2 regions of the Amycolatopsis sp. CA-161197 genome follow, and region 1 is predicted to be linked to the other one. Evidence: riboswitches for the same ligand, from Rfam matches in the RefSeq annotation. Region 1 holds a riboswitch; the other holds the start of a gene.
The links. Region 1 has a riboswitch for S-adenosylmethionine ahead of thrC (threonine synthase). Riboswitches for the same ligand answer to the same signal wherever they lie in the genome.
Positions count from the first base shown of each region.

Region 2: another riboswitch for S-adenosylmethionine. It lies ahead of ACQPXB_RS43625 (methionine ABC transporter ATP-binding protein); the one in region 1 lies ahead of thrC (threonine synthase).

Region 1 is NZ_CP192059.1:7,375,896-7,383,365, forward strand. Features, by position in the region: gene ACQPXB_RS34755 (pyridoxamine 5'-phosphate oxidase family protein) at 1-118, shown strand, start outside; gene lepA (translation elongation factor 4) at 165-2,015, opposite strand; gene ACQPXB_RS34765 (class I SAM-dependent methyltransferase) at 2,133-2,729, shown strand; gene ACQPXB_RS34770 (VOC family protein) at 2,726-3,100, opposite strand; gene ACQPXB_RS34775 (EamA family transporter) at 3,123-3,986, opposite strand; gene rpsT (30S ribosomal protein S20) at 4,352-4,612, shown strand; gene holA (DNA polymerase III subunit delta) at 4,826-5,797, opposite strand; SAM riboswitch class I at 5,963-6,096, shown strand; gene thrC (threonine synthase) at 6,110-7,375, shown strand; gene ACQPXB_RS34795 (ComEC/Rec2 family competence protein) at 7,402-7,470, opposite strand, start outside.
Region 2 is NZ_CP192059.1:9,206,793-9,214,262, forward strand. Features, by position in the region: gene ACQPXB_RS43610 (fatty acyl-AMP ligase) at 1-1,377, opposite strand, end outside; gene ACQPXB_RS43615 (ABC-F family ATP-binding cassette domain-containing protein) at 1,457-3,229, opposite strand; gene ACQPXB_RS43620 (4-(cytidine 5'-diphospho)-2-C-methyl-D-erythritol kinase) at 3,267-4,235, opposite strand; gene ACQPXB_RS43625 (methionine ABC transporter ATP-binding protein) at 4,464-5,474, opposite strand; SAM riboswitch class I at 5,688-5,778, opposite strand; gene ACQPXB_RS43630 (TetR/AcrR family transcriptional regulator) at 6,164-6,748, shown strand; gene rsmA (16S rRNA (adenine(1518)-N(6)/adenine(1519)-N(6))-dimethyltransferase RsmA) at 6,739-7,470, opposite strand, start outside.

The sequences.
Region 1 (7,470 bases):
CGTCTTCAAGGCCGCCACCGGAACCCACGACGACTGGGCCGAGTACGACCGCGTGATGGCCGAGGAGCGCCGCGTCGCGGTGTTCGTGGCGGCCGAGAGGATCATCGGCAACCGCTGAAGCCCGACGGCGAGCCCGTGCTGTGCGGCGCGGGCTCGCCGGCCGGCTACTTCTTGGCCTTGCCGCTGTCCTCAGTGGACAGAGCCGCGACGAAGGCCTCCTGCGGGACCTCGACCCGGCCCACGGTCTTCATGCGCTTCTTGCCTTCCTTCTGCTTCTCGAGCAGCTTGCGCTTGCGCGAGATGTCGCCGCCGTAGCACTTGGCGAGCACGTCCTTGCGGATCGCGCGGATCGTCTCGCGCGCGATGATGCGCGAGCCGATGGCCGCCTGGATCGGCACCTCGAACTGCTGGCGCGGGATCAGCTCGCGCAGGCGCGTGGCCATGCGGTTGCCGTAGCCGTAGGCGGCGTCCTTGTGCACGATCGCCGAGAACGCGTCCACGGTCTCGCCCTGCAGCAGGATGTCGACCTTCACCAGCTCGGCGACCTGGTCGCCCGCCTCTTCGTAGTCGAGCGAGGCGTACCCGCGGGTGCGTGACTTCAGCGTGTCGAAGAAGTCGAAGATGATCTCCGCGAGCGGGATGTTGTAGCGCAGCTCCACGCGGTCCTCGGACAGGTAGTCCATGCCGAGCAGCACACCGCGCTTGCTCTGGCACAGCTCCATGATCGTGCCGACGAACTCGCTCGGCGCGAGGATGCTCACCTTCGACACCGGCTCGTGGACCTCGGAGATCTTCAGCCCGGTCGGCCAGTCGGACGGGTTGGTGACCACGACCTCGCTGCGGTCCTCCAGCACCACGCGGTAGACCACGTTGGGCGCGGTGGAGATCAGGTCGAGGCCGAACTCGCGCTCCAGGCGGTCGCGCGTGATCTCCAGGTGCAGCAGGCCGAGGAAGCCACAGCGGAAACCGAAGCCCAGCGCGACCGACGTCTCCGGCTCGTAGGCGAGCGCCGCGTCGTTGAGCTGCAGCTTCTCCAGCGCCTCGCGCAGCTCCGGGTAGTCGGAGCCGTCGACCGGGTACAGGCCCGAGTAGACCATCGGCTTCGGCTCGCGGTAGCCGGCCAGCGGCTCGGTGGCGCCGTGCCGCTCGGAGGTGACGGTGTCACCGACCTTCGACTGGCGCACGTCCTTCACGCCGGTGATCAGGTAACCCACCTCGCCGACACCGAGGCCCTTGCTGGGCTTGGGCTCCGGCGAGATGATGCCGACCTCCAGCAGCTCGTGGGTCGCGCCGGTGGACATCATGCGGATCTTCTCGCGCGGGGTGATCTTGCCGTCGACCACGCGGATGTAGGTGACGACGCCGCGGTAGGTGTCGTAGACCGAGTCGAAGATCATCGCGCGCGCCGGGGCGTCCGCGTCGCCGACCGGAGCCGGGACCTGGCGCACGACCTCGTCGAGCAGCGCGCCGACGCCGACGCCCGTCTTCGCCGAGACCCGCAGCACGTCGGTGGGCTCGCAGCCGATGATGTGCGCGAGCTCGGCCGCGTACTTGTCCGGGTCGGCCGAGGGCAGGTCGATCTTGTTGAGCACCGGGATGATCTGGAGGTTGTTCTCCAGCGCCAGGTACAGGTTGGCCAGCGTCTGCGCCTCGATGCCCTGCGCGGCGTCGACCAGCAGGATCGCGCCTTCGCACGCCTCCAGGGCGCGCGAGACCTCGTAGGTGAAGTCCACGTGGCCGGGCGTGTCGATCATGTGCAGCACGTGGTCCTGGCCCTGGACCTGCCAGGGCAGGCGGACGTTCTGGGCCTTGATCGTGATGCCGCGCTCACGCTCGATGTCCATCCGGTCGAGGTACTGCGCGCGCATCGCCCGTTCCTCGACGACGCCGGTGAGCTGCAGCATGCGGTCCGCCAGCGTCGACTTGCCGTGGTCGATGTGGGCGATGATGCAGAAGTTGCGGATCAGTTCCGGCGGCGTGAAGGTGGTGTCGGCGAACGTCTTGGGCGCTGTCACTCGTGTGGTCCTCGGGAAAGGTCGGGGGTGGCCGCTTCCTATCGTCCCATGGACCTCCGGGTGCGGTTGGGGGTCATCCCCGATGCGAGCGCGCCGGGCTCGTGGTGACCTCGAAGGATGAGCACTCCACACCCTCCCCCGGGGACGTTCGACACCGCGCTGGACCGCGCGTTCGGGCACCCCAGCGGCCTGCTGGGCCGCGTCGGCGGCCGGCTGATGTCCCGCGGCAACGCCGCCACCGAGCACCGGCTCGTCGACCTGGCGCGGCTGGAACCCGACGAAACCGTGCTGGTCGTGGGCCCCGGCCCGGGCGTCGGCCTCGACGCGGCGAGCCGCCTGGCGAGCGAGGTCGTCGGCGTCGAGCCGTCGGCCGAGATGCGCGCCCTGTGCCGCGAACGCTGCGGAGACCGCGTGACGCTGCGTGACGGAACGGCGGCGCGCACCGGCTGCGCTCCCGGGTCCGTGGACGTGGTCCTGAGCGTGAACAACGTCCAGCTCTGGGACGACCGCACGGCCGGCTTCGCCGAGCTGTTCCGCGTGCTGCGCCCCGGCGGCCGGCTGCTGCTGTCCGCGCACGAGAAGTGGCTGCCGGTCCCCCGCCACGACCTGGCCGCCGAGGTCACCGCAGCGGGCTTCACCGACCTGCAGACGTGGACGTGGGAGCCCCCGGGCTTCGCGGCCCTGGCGGCGCAGCTGCGGGCCCGCAAGCCCTAGCGGAGGTCGCTGCGCAGCGGGTGGTCGGGCGGAACCTGCACCAGGACGATGCGCAGGCCGTCCGGATCGGTGATCCAGGCCTCGTCGAGCCCCCACGGCTCGCGCTGCGCCCCGCGGACCGGCGTGACGCCGCGCCCGGCCAGCTCCTCGAGCGTCGCCGGCAGATCACGCACCTGCAGCCACAGGTCGACGGCCGCCGAAGGCGTCGCGTCGTTGCTGCCGACGACCTCGATCGAACCGCCGCCCGCGAAGAAGACCGTGCCACCGGGGAACTCGCGCTGGATCGCCAGCCCGAGCGTGTCCCGGTAGAACGCGGTCGAGGCCTCCAGGTCGCGCGGGTGGATCAGCACCCGGCTGCTCAGTACGTCCATGCGTCCTGCCTACCCGAGTGGCTCAGGCCACCGCAATCGCGACGATCCCGGCCAGCACCACCACCGAGCCCACCAGCCGGCGTGCCGCGTTCCGCTCACCGAGAACGAACCACGCCGCGAGCCCGCCCAGCACGATCGACAGCTCCCGCGCCGGCGCGACCAGGCTGACCGGGGCCATCCGCAGCGCGTACAGCACCAGCAGGTACGCCGCGGGCGAGGCGAGCCCGACGATCAGCGTCTCCTTGCGGTGCTCGCGCCACAGCTTCCCGACCTCGGCCCGGTCACGCAGGGCCGCGGGCGCCAGCAGCACGCTCTGCACCAGCGCGCCGCCGCCGAAGTACACGAGCGGCGGTACGGCGAGCGTCGTCACGGAGTGGGCGTCCCACAGCGTGTAGGCCGCGATGGTCGCCCCGGTGAGTACGCCGTAGAACACGCCGGCGCGGCGCGCTTTGACGTCGGCCTGGCTGCCGCCGAGGCTGATCACGAGCACGCCCGCCACCACGAGGAACGCCCCGATCAGGCCCAGCACGCCGGGGTGCTCGTGCAGCACGAGCACCGCCGCCAGCACCGACAGCAGCGGCCCCGTGCCGCGCGCGAGCGGGTAGACGATCGACAGGTCGCCCACGGCGTACCCGCGCTGCAGCACCGTGCCGTACGACACGTGCAGCACGGCCGTGACCACGGCGGCGAGCAGCCACGTCCACTGTGGACGCTCGGGTTCGACCAGCAGTGCGATGACTGTCACGGGGAGCAACACCACAGCGGAGACCGTGTAGTACAGCCACACGAACCGCGGCCCGCCGAAGGTGACGCGCTTGGCCGCGAGGTTCCACCCCGCGTGCACGACGGCGGCGATGAGGACGAACGACAGAGCTGTGGTGTTCACCGGACCCCTTCGGGTCTTCCGCGCACGCGGAAGGCCGGGTCCTCCAGGCTTTTGTCCCGTCAGATGAACGGCGGGCGTCGGGCCGCGCCGATGGTGCCGCTCGGACCTGTCCCGCCGGCCCTGGTTGTGGTGGGTCGCGTCGTGCGGACCGGTGGCGAACCCTAGGCACTACCGTCTCCACGGTAGCCGAACCGATCACTGCAGGCCGCCCGAGGGGGCCGCGAGCAGGCCTGTTAGGCTTTCCCGTCGTTGCCGTGCGGCATTCCGTCAGGGAGGAAACCCGGCCGCGCCTGTCTTGACGCCAGGCGCCCGGAGCCACTTCGACGCGGCAGCGACCTTCACAGAGACGAAAGCAGGACGCCTTCATGGCCAACATCAAGTCCCAGATCAAGCGCATCACCACCAACGAGAAGGCCCGCCAGCGCAACCTGGCCATCCGCTCCTCGGTGAAGACCGCGATCCGCAAGTTCCGTGAGGCCGCCGACTCCGGCGACAAGACCAAGGCCCTCGAACTCCAGCGCGACGCCGCCCGCAAGCTCGACAAGGCCGTCACCAAGGGCGTCATCCACGCCAACCAGGCCGCCAACAAGAAGTCGGCTCTCGCGAAGCGCGCGAACCAGCTCTGAGCTGATCGCAGCGACACCCTGCCAGACCTGAAAGAGCCCGGTGACCGCCTGGTCGCCGGGCTTTTTCGTGTGTTCTCGACCGTTCTCGACGCACACAGTTGCCTGGACTGGCGCGCCCTCACGGCTGCGTACCGGTCCGGCGCGTTGCCCGTTTCGGAGCGACGGGTTCAGCCTCACCGTTCGGCGATTCGGGGCCTGCCGAGGCGAGCAGGGTCAGCGTTCGCCCTTGGCGGCGACGACCTCGACGACCGCGCGTTCCAGGGCGTAGTCCGCGTCGGCTGCCACGCCTTTGACCTCGGCGTTCAGGCGGGCGACCACGCGCATGGCGGTGGCGAGGCCGTCCTGGCCCCAGCCGCGGGACTGGCCCTGCGCCTTGCGGATCTTCCACGGCGGCATGCCCAGCTCGCCGGCCATCTGGTTCGGGTTGCCGCGGCCGGCGGCGGACACGCGGGCGATCGTGCGCACGGCGTCGGCGAGGGCGTCGGCGACCAGGACGTGCGGCACGCCCAGCTGCATGGCCCAGCGCAGCGACTCCAGGGCCGCCGCGCGGTCGCCGCCCACGGCCTTCTCCGCGACGGCGAAGCCGGTCACGTCGGCGCGGCCGGTGTGGTAGCGGCGCACGGCCTGCTCGTCGACCACGCCACCGGTGTCGGCGACGAGCTGCGTCGCCGCGGAGGACAGCTCACGCAGGTCGGAGCCGACGGTGTCCATCAGCGCCATCACGCCCGCGGCGTCGATCTTGCCGCCGACGCGGCGCACCTCGTTGCGCACGAACGACTCGCGCTCGGCCGGCTTCGTCAGCTTCGGGCACTCGGTGATCTCCGCGCCCGCCTTTTTCAGCGCCGCGGGCAGCGCCTTGGCCGCCTTGCTGCGCCCGCCGCCGTTGTGCACGACCACGAGCACGATCCCGTCGGCGGGCGCCTTGAGGTACGCCATCACCGCGTCCGCCAGCTCCTGCGAGATGTCGTGCGCGGAGTCGAGCACGATGACCCGCCCCTCGCTGAACAGCGAAGGACTCACCAGCTCGGCGAGCACGGGCGGTGTGAGTTCGGACACCCGGTTGCGCGTCATCTCGGCCGTGGAGTCGATGGCCCGCGCGGCGTCCAGCGACGCGCGGACAGCCCGCTCGATGAGCAGTTCTTCCTCACCGAGGACGAGGTGGAGCGGCGCGGGTGCGGTGGTCACCCCGCCATCCTCTCACCCGCCCGGCCCCGCGCCCGCTCCGGTGATGTGCGCCGCCACCGTGGCACGAGGTGATCGCCATGTCGTACGGTGTACCCGAGGCAGCGCCCCGCTCCGCCGGAAACACAGCTCCACCGGAAACACCGCGGCGCGCCGACAACTGAACACCGCTCATCCAGAGGGGCAGAGGGAACGGCCCGACGAAGCCCCGGCAACCGGCGTACAGCCTGTCTTCCCGAATTTGCGGGATAGCTGACGACCACGGTGCCAATTCCGGCCCGCGTTTGCGGGGCAGATGAGGAAAGGAACCTCGCGATGACCGTTACCCTCGGCACGACCTCCACCAAGAAGACCCTGGACCTCGGTCCGGCCGTCGAACTGGTGTCGAAGGAAGAGGGCCACCGGCAGCCGCTCGCCCCGGAGTTCGTGTCCGCGGAGGACTTCTCGCCGCTCGAGGTCGCCTACGACTTCGGCCGCGTGCGCCGCGAAGACATCGAGGCCGGCCCCAAGAACATCTGGCGCTACAAGAAGCTCCTTCCCGTCCCCTCGACCGTCGAGGAGATCCCGAACACCGAACCCGGCGCCACCCGTCTGGTGAAGGCCGACCGCCTCGCCAAGGCCCTGGGCCTGAAGTCCCTGTGGGTCAAGGACGACACCGGCAACCCCACGCACTCCTTCAAGGACCGCGTGGTCGCCGTCGCGCTGGCCGCGGCCCGCGAGTTCGGCTTCGAGGTCCTCGCGTGTCCCTCGACCGGCAACCTGGCCAACGCGACGGCCGCCGCCGCGGCCCGCGCCGGCTGGCGGTCGGTCGTGCTGATCCCGAAGTCGCTCGAGCGCGCCAAGATCCTCACCACCGCCGTCTACGACGGTGACCTGATCGCCGTCGACGGCAACTACGACGACGTCAACCGCCTCGCCACCGAGCTCGCCGGCGAGCACCCGACGTGGGCGTTCGTCAACGTCAACGTGCGCCCCTACTACTCCGAAGGCTCCAAGACGCTCGGCTACGAGGTCGCCGAGCAGCTCGGCTGGCGCCTGCCGGAGCAGATCGTGGTGCCGATCGCCTCGGGCTCGCAGCTGACCAAGGTGGACAAGGGTTTCCGCGAGCTCGGCCAGCTCGGTCTCGTGGAAGCCAGCCCCTACAAGGTGTTCGGTGCGCAGGCCACCGGCTGCTCCCCCGTCTCGGCCGCCTTCCGCGCCGGACACGACGTGGTCCAGCCCGTGAAGCCCGACACCATCGCCCGTTCGCTCGCGATCGGCAACCCCGCCGACGGCCCCTACGTGCTCGACGTCGTCAACCGCACCGGCGGTGCGATCGAGGACGTGAGCGACGAGGAGGTCGTGGAGGGCATCCGGCTGCTCGCGCGCACCGAAGGCATCTTCACCGAGACTGCCGGCGGCGTCACCGTCGCGACGGCGAAGAAGCTCATCGAGACCGGCAAGCTCGACCCCGAGGCCGACACCGTGCTGCTCATCACCGGCGACGGCCTCAAGACGCTCGACGCCCTCGAAGGCCGCATCGGCCCGAAGGCGACCGTGCCCCCGTCGGCCGAGGCCGTGAGCAAGGCCCTCGGCCTCTGAGCTGACCGGGCCCGCGGGCCGCACCCCTAGCGGGGCGGCCCGCGCGGCTCACCCCGGCGCGCCACCGCCGGCCCGCCGGCACCGGGCAGCACGGC
Region 2 (7,470 bases), 1.8 Mb from region 1:
GGTGGGGTACAGGTTGCGGCCGCCCATGATGATGACGTCCTTGCGGCGGCCGCAGATGACGATCTGGCCGTCGATGAGGTAGCCGAGGTCGCCGGTCTTCATCCAGCCGTCGGCGTCCTGGGTGTCGAGGGGGCCGTCGACGGTCAGGTAGCCCGGGGTGACGGCGGGGCCGCGCAGGCGGATTTCGCCGACTTCGCGCTCACCCAGCAGCTCGCCCTCGGAGTTGACGATGCTCGCCTCCAGCCCGTCCAGCGGGCGGCCCAGCACGGCGAACGAGCGCACCGCGTCCGTGCCCCGCCGGGGGTCGCCCTCGGGGACCGGGACGGCGCGGTCGTCGGCCTCCAGGGCGTCCGCCTCGACGACGTCCAGCGTCAGCCCGGTGAACAGCGGCGCGAACGACACCGCCAGCGTCGCCTCGGCCATGCCGTAGGCCGGGAACACGCACTCGGCCGGCATCTTGAAGCGGGCGCCCGCGTCGACGAACGTCTGCACGGCCGTCTCGTCGATCGGCTCGGCGCCGTTGAGGGCGATGCGGAGCTTGGACAGGTCGTAGGCGTTGTCGTCCTCGACGCGGGCCATGCGGCGGCCCACGATGGCGTACGCGAAGTTCGGCGCGGCCGTGGTGGTGCCGTTGTACTTGGAGATCAGCTCGGGCCAGATCAACGGGCCGGACAGGAACTCGACGGGCGTGATCTTCACCAGCTCCACGCCGAAGGTCATCGGCACGGTCAGGAAGCCGACCATGCCCATGTCGTGGAACGTCGGGAGCCACGACACCATCACGTCGACGTCGAAGTCGAACTCCGCGCGGTCGACCATGGCCTTGACGTTGGTGTAGAGGTTGCCGTAGGTGATCCGCACGGCCTTCGGGTCGGCCGTCGAACCGCTGGTGAGCTGGAGCAACGCGGTGTCGCCCTCGTCGGTGGGCACGACCTCGGCCAGCGGCTCGGCCTCTGCCAGCTCCGTGATCAGGCGGTGCTCGATGCCCTTCTCGGCCAGCACGGGCGCGAGCTGGTCGAACGGCTCGCCCAGCACCACCAGGCCGGCACCGATCATGCCCAGCACCTTGACCGTGTCCTCGGCCCACTCGGCGAGGTCCGTGCGCGCCGTCGGCTGGTGCAGCATCGTCACGCTGCCGCCGGCCAGCCACACGGCCTGCACGGTGGGCGCGATGAGCACCGGCGCCGCGGCCAGCACGGCCACCGCGCTCCCGGGCTTCAACCCGCCTGAAACCAAGCCTCCGGCGATCTTCTTGGCCTGGTCGTGGACCTCGGCCCACGTCCGGCGCACCGGCTCCTTGGGCTCGCCCGTGACCATGCCGCGCTGCTGACCCCGCCCCGTCGCCGTCTCGACGAGCGTGTCCACGAACCGACTCATGCGCGACAGATTACTGTCTGGTTGTCAACGCCCGCCTGCGGTGGCGTGAACAGCGTCGATCAGGCCGCGGATCAAGCCGTCATTCGAGGGCTTCGGACGTCTCCAGCCACTTCGCCTCGACGTCTTCCTTCTCCGCGTGCACGCCCTTCAGCTCGGTGTTCAACGCGATGAGCTTGTCCGGGTCCGTGGCCGCTTCGAGCAGCGCCGCGTGCAGCTTCTCCTCGCGCGCGGCCAGCTGGTCGAGCTTGCGCTCCAGCCGCCCGAGCTCCTTCTGCGCGGCCCGGATCTCCGCGTTGCTGCGCTTGGCCTCGACCTTCCCCGGAGCCGCCGATGACTCGCGCCGCGGCGTCGCCTCCCGCAGCTTCGTGCGGCGGTTGAGGTACTCCTCGATGCCGCCGGGCAAGTTCGTCACGTGGCCGTCGCCGAACAGGGCCACGGTGATGTCGCAGACGCGCTCCACGAGGTAGCGGTCGTGCGAGACCACGACCATCGTGCCGGGCCAGCCGTCGAGGAGGTCTTCGAGCTGCTGCAGGGTGTCGATGTCCAGGTCGTTGGTGGGCTCGTCGAGCAGCAGCACGTTGGGCTCGGCCATCAGCAGCCGGCACAGCTGCAGCCGGCGCCGCTCGCCACCCGACAGGTCACCGACGGGCGTCCACTGCCGTTCGGGCGGAAAGCCGAGCTTCTCGCCCAGCTGCGAGGCCGTCATCTCCTGCTTGCCGAACACCACGCGCCCGGCCACCTGCTCGATCGCCTGCAGCACGCGCAGGTCGCCCGGCAGGTCGTCGAGCTCCTGGCGCAGGTGCGCGAGCGCCACGGTCTTGCCCTCGATCCGCCGCCCGGTCTCCGGTTCGACGTCGCCGCCGAGCAGCTTGAGCAGCGAGGTCTTGCCCGAACCGTTCACGCCGACGAGACCCACGCGGTCACCCGGCCCGATCCGCCACGTCACGTGGTCGAGCAGCGTCCGGTCGCCGACGCTCAACGACACGTCTTCCAGCTCCAGCACCGTCTTGCCGAGCCGGCGCTTCGCGAACGCCATCAGCTCCACGGAATCGCGCAGCGGCGGCACGTCGGCGATCAGCGCCTCGGCGGCTTCCACGCGGTAGCGCGGCTTCGACGAGCGCGCCTGCGGGCCGCGGCGCAGCCACGCCAGCTCCTTGCGCGCCAGGTTCTGCCGCTTCTCCTCGGCCGTCGCGGCCAGGCGCGCCCGCTCGGCGCGCGCGAAGATCCAGTCGGCGTAACCACCTTCGTACTGCTCGACCCGACCGTTGGCGACCTCCCACGTGAGGCTCGCGACGGTGTCGAGGAACCACCGGTCGTGGGTCACGACCACCACGGCGATGCGGCGGGCCAGCAGGTGATCGGCCAGCCACCGGACACCTTCGACGTCCAGGTGGTTGGTGGGCTCGTCGAGCACCACGAGGTCGAGCTCGCCGGTCAGCGCCGCGGCCAGCGCGACGCGACGGCGTTCGCCACCGGACAGGTTCGCGGTCGGGGTGTCGAGGCCGATCGCGGTGATCCCGAGCCCGTCCACAATGGACCGTACGCGTGCGTCGGCGGCCCATTCGTGTTCCGCGCCATAGCGTTCGAGCACGACGTCGCCGACCGTGCTGCCCGAAGGCAGCTCGGTGCGCTGGGTGACGACGGCCATGCGCAGATCACGAACATGGCTCACGCGGCCGGAATCCGGCTCGCTCAGACCCGCGAGCACCTCCAGCAACGTCGTCTTGCCGCCTCCGTTGAGACCGACCACACCGATGCGCTGTCCTGCGGCGACGCCGAGCGAAACGCCGTCCAGCAGCGGTTTCACGCCGTACGACTTGCTCACCGACTCCAGGTTGACCAGGTTGGCCATCCGATTCAGCCGATCCTTTCCACAGTGGACTAGAAGTTCAGGCGTGCACGCGCGGTGGCGCGCCACGGGGTGCGTCGTCTCCGCCGACCAGCCGGGCGCCGGGCACCGGGCCGTGGGCGACGCGCACCGTCCGGCACACGCCGGCGCCGGACAGCTCGGCCGCCACCTCGACGGCGGCCTGCGCGTCGGCGCAGAGGAACGCGCACGTGGGCCCCGAGCCGGACACGCAGCCGGCCAGCGCGCCCGCGTTCACGCCCGCACGCAGCGTGCGGCGCAGGCCGGGGCGCAGCGACACGGCGGCCGCCTGCAGGTCGTTGCCCAGCAGCAGCGCGAGCTGACGCGGGTCACCCGAGGCGAGAGCCTCGACCACGGGGGTGTGCGAGCCGATGCGCGGCGGGTTGCCGTCGGTGCGAAGGCGGTCGAGCTCGCCGAACACCTTCGGCGTCGACAGGCCTTCGGTGTCGAACGCGAGCACCCAGTGGAACGTGTGGCGCGACAGCACGGGCACGAGCTGCTCACCGCGGCCGGTGCCGAGCGCGGTGCCGCCGTAGAGCGCGAAGGGCACGTCGCTGCCGAGCTTGCCCGCGATGGCGGCCAGCTCGTCGCGCGTCACGTCGAGCTTCCACAGCGAGGCCAGGCCGACGAGCGTCGCCGCCGCGTCGGCGCTCCCGCCCGCCATGCCGCCCGCGACGGGGATGCCTTTGCGCAGCACGATCCGCACCTTCGGGTCGTCGCCTTCGGCGCGACCGGCGTAGGTGGCGAGCTCCTGGGCCGCGCGCCAGGCGAGGTTTGTGGCGTCGGTGGGCACCGACCCCTCCCCCTCGCCGAAGACCTCGAGCCCCGGGTCGTCGGTGACCGCGACGGTCACCTCGTCCGTGAGCGACAACGCCTGGAAGACGGTGACCAAGTCGTGGTAGCCGTCCTCGCGCAGGTCACCGATGGCCAGGTGCAGGTTGACCTTGGCCGGGACCCGGACGGTGACTGGTGGTGGAACTACGGCGAGCACCCGTCAAGCCTACGTGGCCGGGCGCCTGGCCTCCCCACCAGGAGAAAACAGCCGTTTTCAGGACGGCTGTCCCAACCTCTCGGACACGCTCCCGACTCTCCCGTCCCCCAGTCCCACCGCACCCCACCGTGGCGTTGGTTGCGCTCAACGCACCCAATGCGGCGTTCGTTGCGTTGAACGCACCGAACGCCACAGTGGGGCGCGGTGAGCCGGAGGTGTGGCGAGCGGTCAGGCGGCGACGCTCTGCGCGGCCCGCACGGCCGGCGTCACGTGGGCGCCACGGTCGGCGATCCACGCCAGCGCCGCGTCGGCGCGCTCGCCGCGGACGCCGATGCGGAAGCGGGCGATCGGGGTGTCGCCGATGCGCGTGAGACCGCCGCCGATGGTGGCGACCTCCACGTCGAAGCGGCCGGCCGCCTCGGGCAGCAGGGCGCCGACGGACGCGAAGCCGATCAGCACGACGTCGGCGGACCGGTCGTACTTCGCGGCCTGCGCGCGGGCGGTCTCGATGGCCGGCAGCACCGCCTGCGCGGTCCAGCTGCCCGGCGAGGCGATGAGGTCCAGCACGTGACCGCGTTCGACGACCGCGCCGTCTTCGAGCACCGCGACGTCGTCGCAGACGCGGCGGACGACACCGGCGTCGGGCGTGGTCAGGAGCACGGTGGTGCCCAGCTCGGCGCGCGCCCGGTCGAGCACGGCGAGCACGGCGCCGGCCTCCTCGGGGGCGATGCCGGCGGTGGGGTCGTCGGCGAGCAGCACGGCGGGGCCGGCGGCGAGGGCCTTGGCCACGGCGACGCGGCGCAGCTGGCCGGGCGTGAGGTCGGCCGGCTTCTGCGCGGCCCGGGCGGTGAGGCCCACGAGGTCGAGCAGGTTGCCGACGCGGCTCTTGCGCTGCGGGCCGTCGACGCCGAGCTGCTCCAGCGGCGTGGCGATGTTGCCGGCCACGGTGCGCTCGGCGAGCAGCTCCGGCTTGGTGCCGACGACACCCAGCTGACGGCGGACCTCACGCAGCCGTCGGCCGTCGAGCGCACCGGTGTTGAGGCCGTCGAGCCGCACGACACCGCGGTCCGGGCGCTCCTGCAGGGCGATGCAGCGGGCGAGCGTGGACTTGCCGGAGCCGGCGGGACCCACCACGCCGAAGAGGGAGCCGGCCTGCACGTCGACGCTCACATCACGCAGCGCGGCGACCGGATTTCCGTTGAGGGGAAAGGACTTGGACACGTTTTCGACAGTGATCACGAAGAGAGCTCCAGGCATGAGGCGCAGCACCGTTTCCGGGCGCGCCGGGCGTCACCGAATTACCGTCCTTTTCGGACGGTGCGCAGAATTGCGGAAGAAAGATCAGGCGATGACTGTGGAGCGTCGACACGCACATACCGTGCGGCGACCTTCATCGACGACGCGCCGCCGGGTCAACAGGAGCGGGCGGGCTACCCTCTGCATCGGAAACAGCCTCCATCGGTCCTGGCTGTAGCACCTGCCCCATGGGGGGTGGTTGCTGCGACTTCGGCGAGCCAGGTCTCTCAGTCGCTCGGGATGGACGTTTCTGAGTAAAGCCGATCCCATTGGGTGAACGCAAGCGCGTTGGTGCAGATCACACGAGTGGTGGTGCCCGGATACCGGGACACCCGCAGCCACATCGTGGACCCCAAAAGCTCCGGCACCGAATTTCTTCCGCGCGGCGAATCCAGCCCTTATTCCACTGTGGACGCCGCCGATCCCTGGTGGAGGCGCGATTCCGGCCCGACAATTCCGCGACGGCCCGCGCGTGGGTAAATGACGGTTCGGCCAGGTAGTTCGCCACGGCGAGACACCGCGTCTTCCCGGCCGGACACCCGCTCCCGTCCGCGAGCCGATTCCGGCCGGCTCACCCCATCGGTGATACACGCGTATCCTATACAGTTGTATCACCAACGCGGAGGAGAACCGTGGCGCACCGGGTCGACCACGAGCAGCGCCGGCGCGAGATCGCCACGGCGGTGTGGCGGATCGCGGCCGAACGCGGGCTCGACTCCGTGAGCATGCGCGAGGTGGCCGCCGAGGCGGGCGTGTCGCTGCGGCTGGTGCAGTACTACTTCGAGACGAAGCACAATCTGCTCGTGCTCTCCCTGCGTTATCTGCACGAACGCGGCGAGCAGCGCACGCAGGCCCGCATCGCGGCGCAGGTCGACCAGAGCGTGCGCGGCGTGGTCCGGACGCTGCTCACGGAACTGCTGCCGCTGGACGCCGAGCGTGAGCTGTCGCTACGCGTCCACCGCGCCTACTTCAGCCGCACCCACAGCGACCCGGCGCTGGCGAAGGTCTTCCTGCAGGCCGAGACGCCGATCGAGGACCTGCTCACCAGCCTGCTGCGCCGCACGGTTCTCCCGCCCGGCGTCCAGCCGCGGCAGGAAGCGAACCTCCTGGTCGCGGGCTTCACCGGACTCGGCCTCGACGTCCTCCACGGCCGCTTCACGCCGGGCGAGGTCCTGGCGACGCTGGACTACCACCTGGCACGGCTGTTTCAGGCTTGAGCCGCGAGCCGCACGAAGTCGTGCACGTCGAGCTGCTCGCCGCGCGTCTTCGGGTCGATGCCGGCCGCCACGAGGAGCTCACCCGCGCGGTCGGCCGAGCCGGCCCAGCCGGCGAGAGCCGCGCGCAGTGTCTTGCGGCGCTGGGAAAACGCGGCGTCGACGACTTCAAACAGGCGTTGCCGCTCGACGCCCTCCACCGGAGTGCCGCGTTCGAAGGACACGAGCGACGAGTCGACGTTCGGCACCGGCCAGAACACCGACCGCGGCACGGCGCCGACCTTGCGCGCCGGGCCGTACCAAGCGAGCTTCACGCTGGGCACGCCGTAGATGCGGCTGCCGGGACCGGCGGCCATGCGGTCGGCGACCTCGGTCTGGACCATCACCATCCCGCGCTGCAGCGACGGCAGCTCGGCCAGCAGGTGCAGCACGACGGGGACCGCGACGTTGTACGGCAGGTTCGCCACCAGCGACACGGGCTCGGCCGGCAGGTCCGCCGCGCTGATCCGCAACGCGTCGGCGCCGACCACGGTCAGCTGATCCGCGACGGAAGCGGCGCGTTCGGCGGCCGTGCGCGGAAGCCGCGCCGCCAGCTTCGGATCGATCTCGACGGCCACCACGCGGGCACCGGCGTCGAGCAGGCCCAGCGTCAGCGACCCCAGCCCGGGGCCGACCTCGAGAACGACATCGCCCGGCTGAACTCCGGCCAGCTCGACGATGCGGCG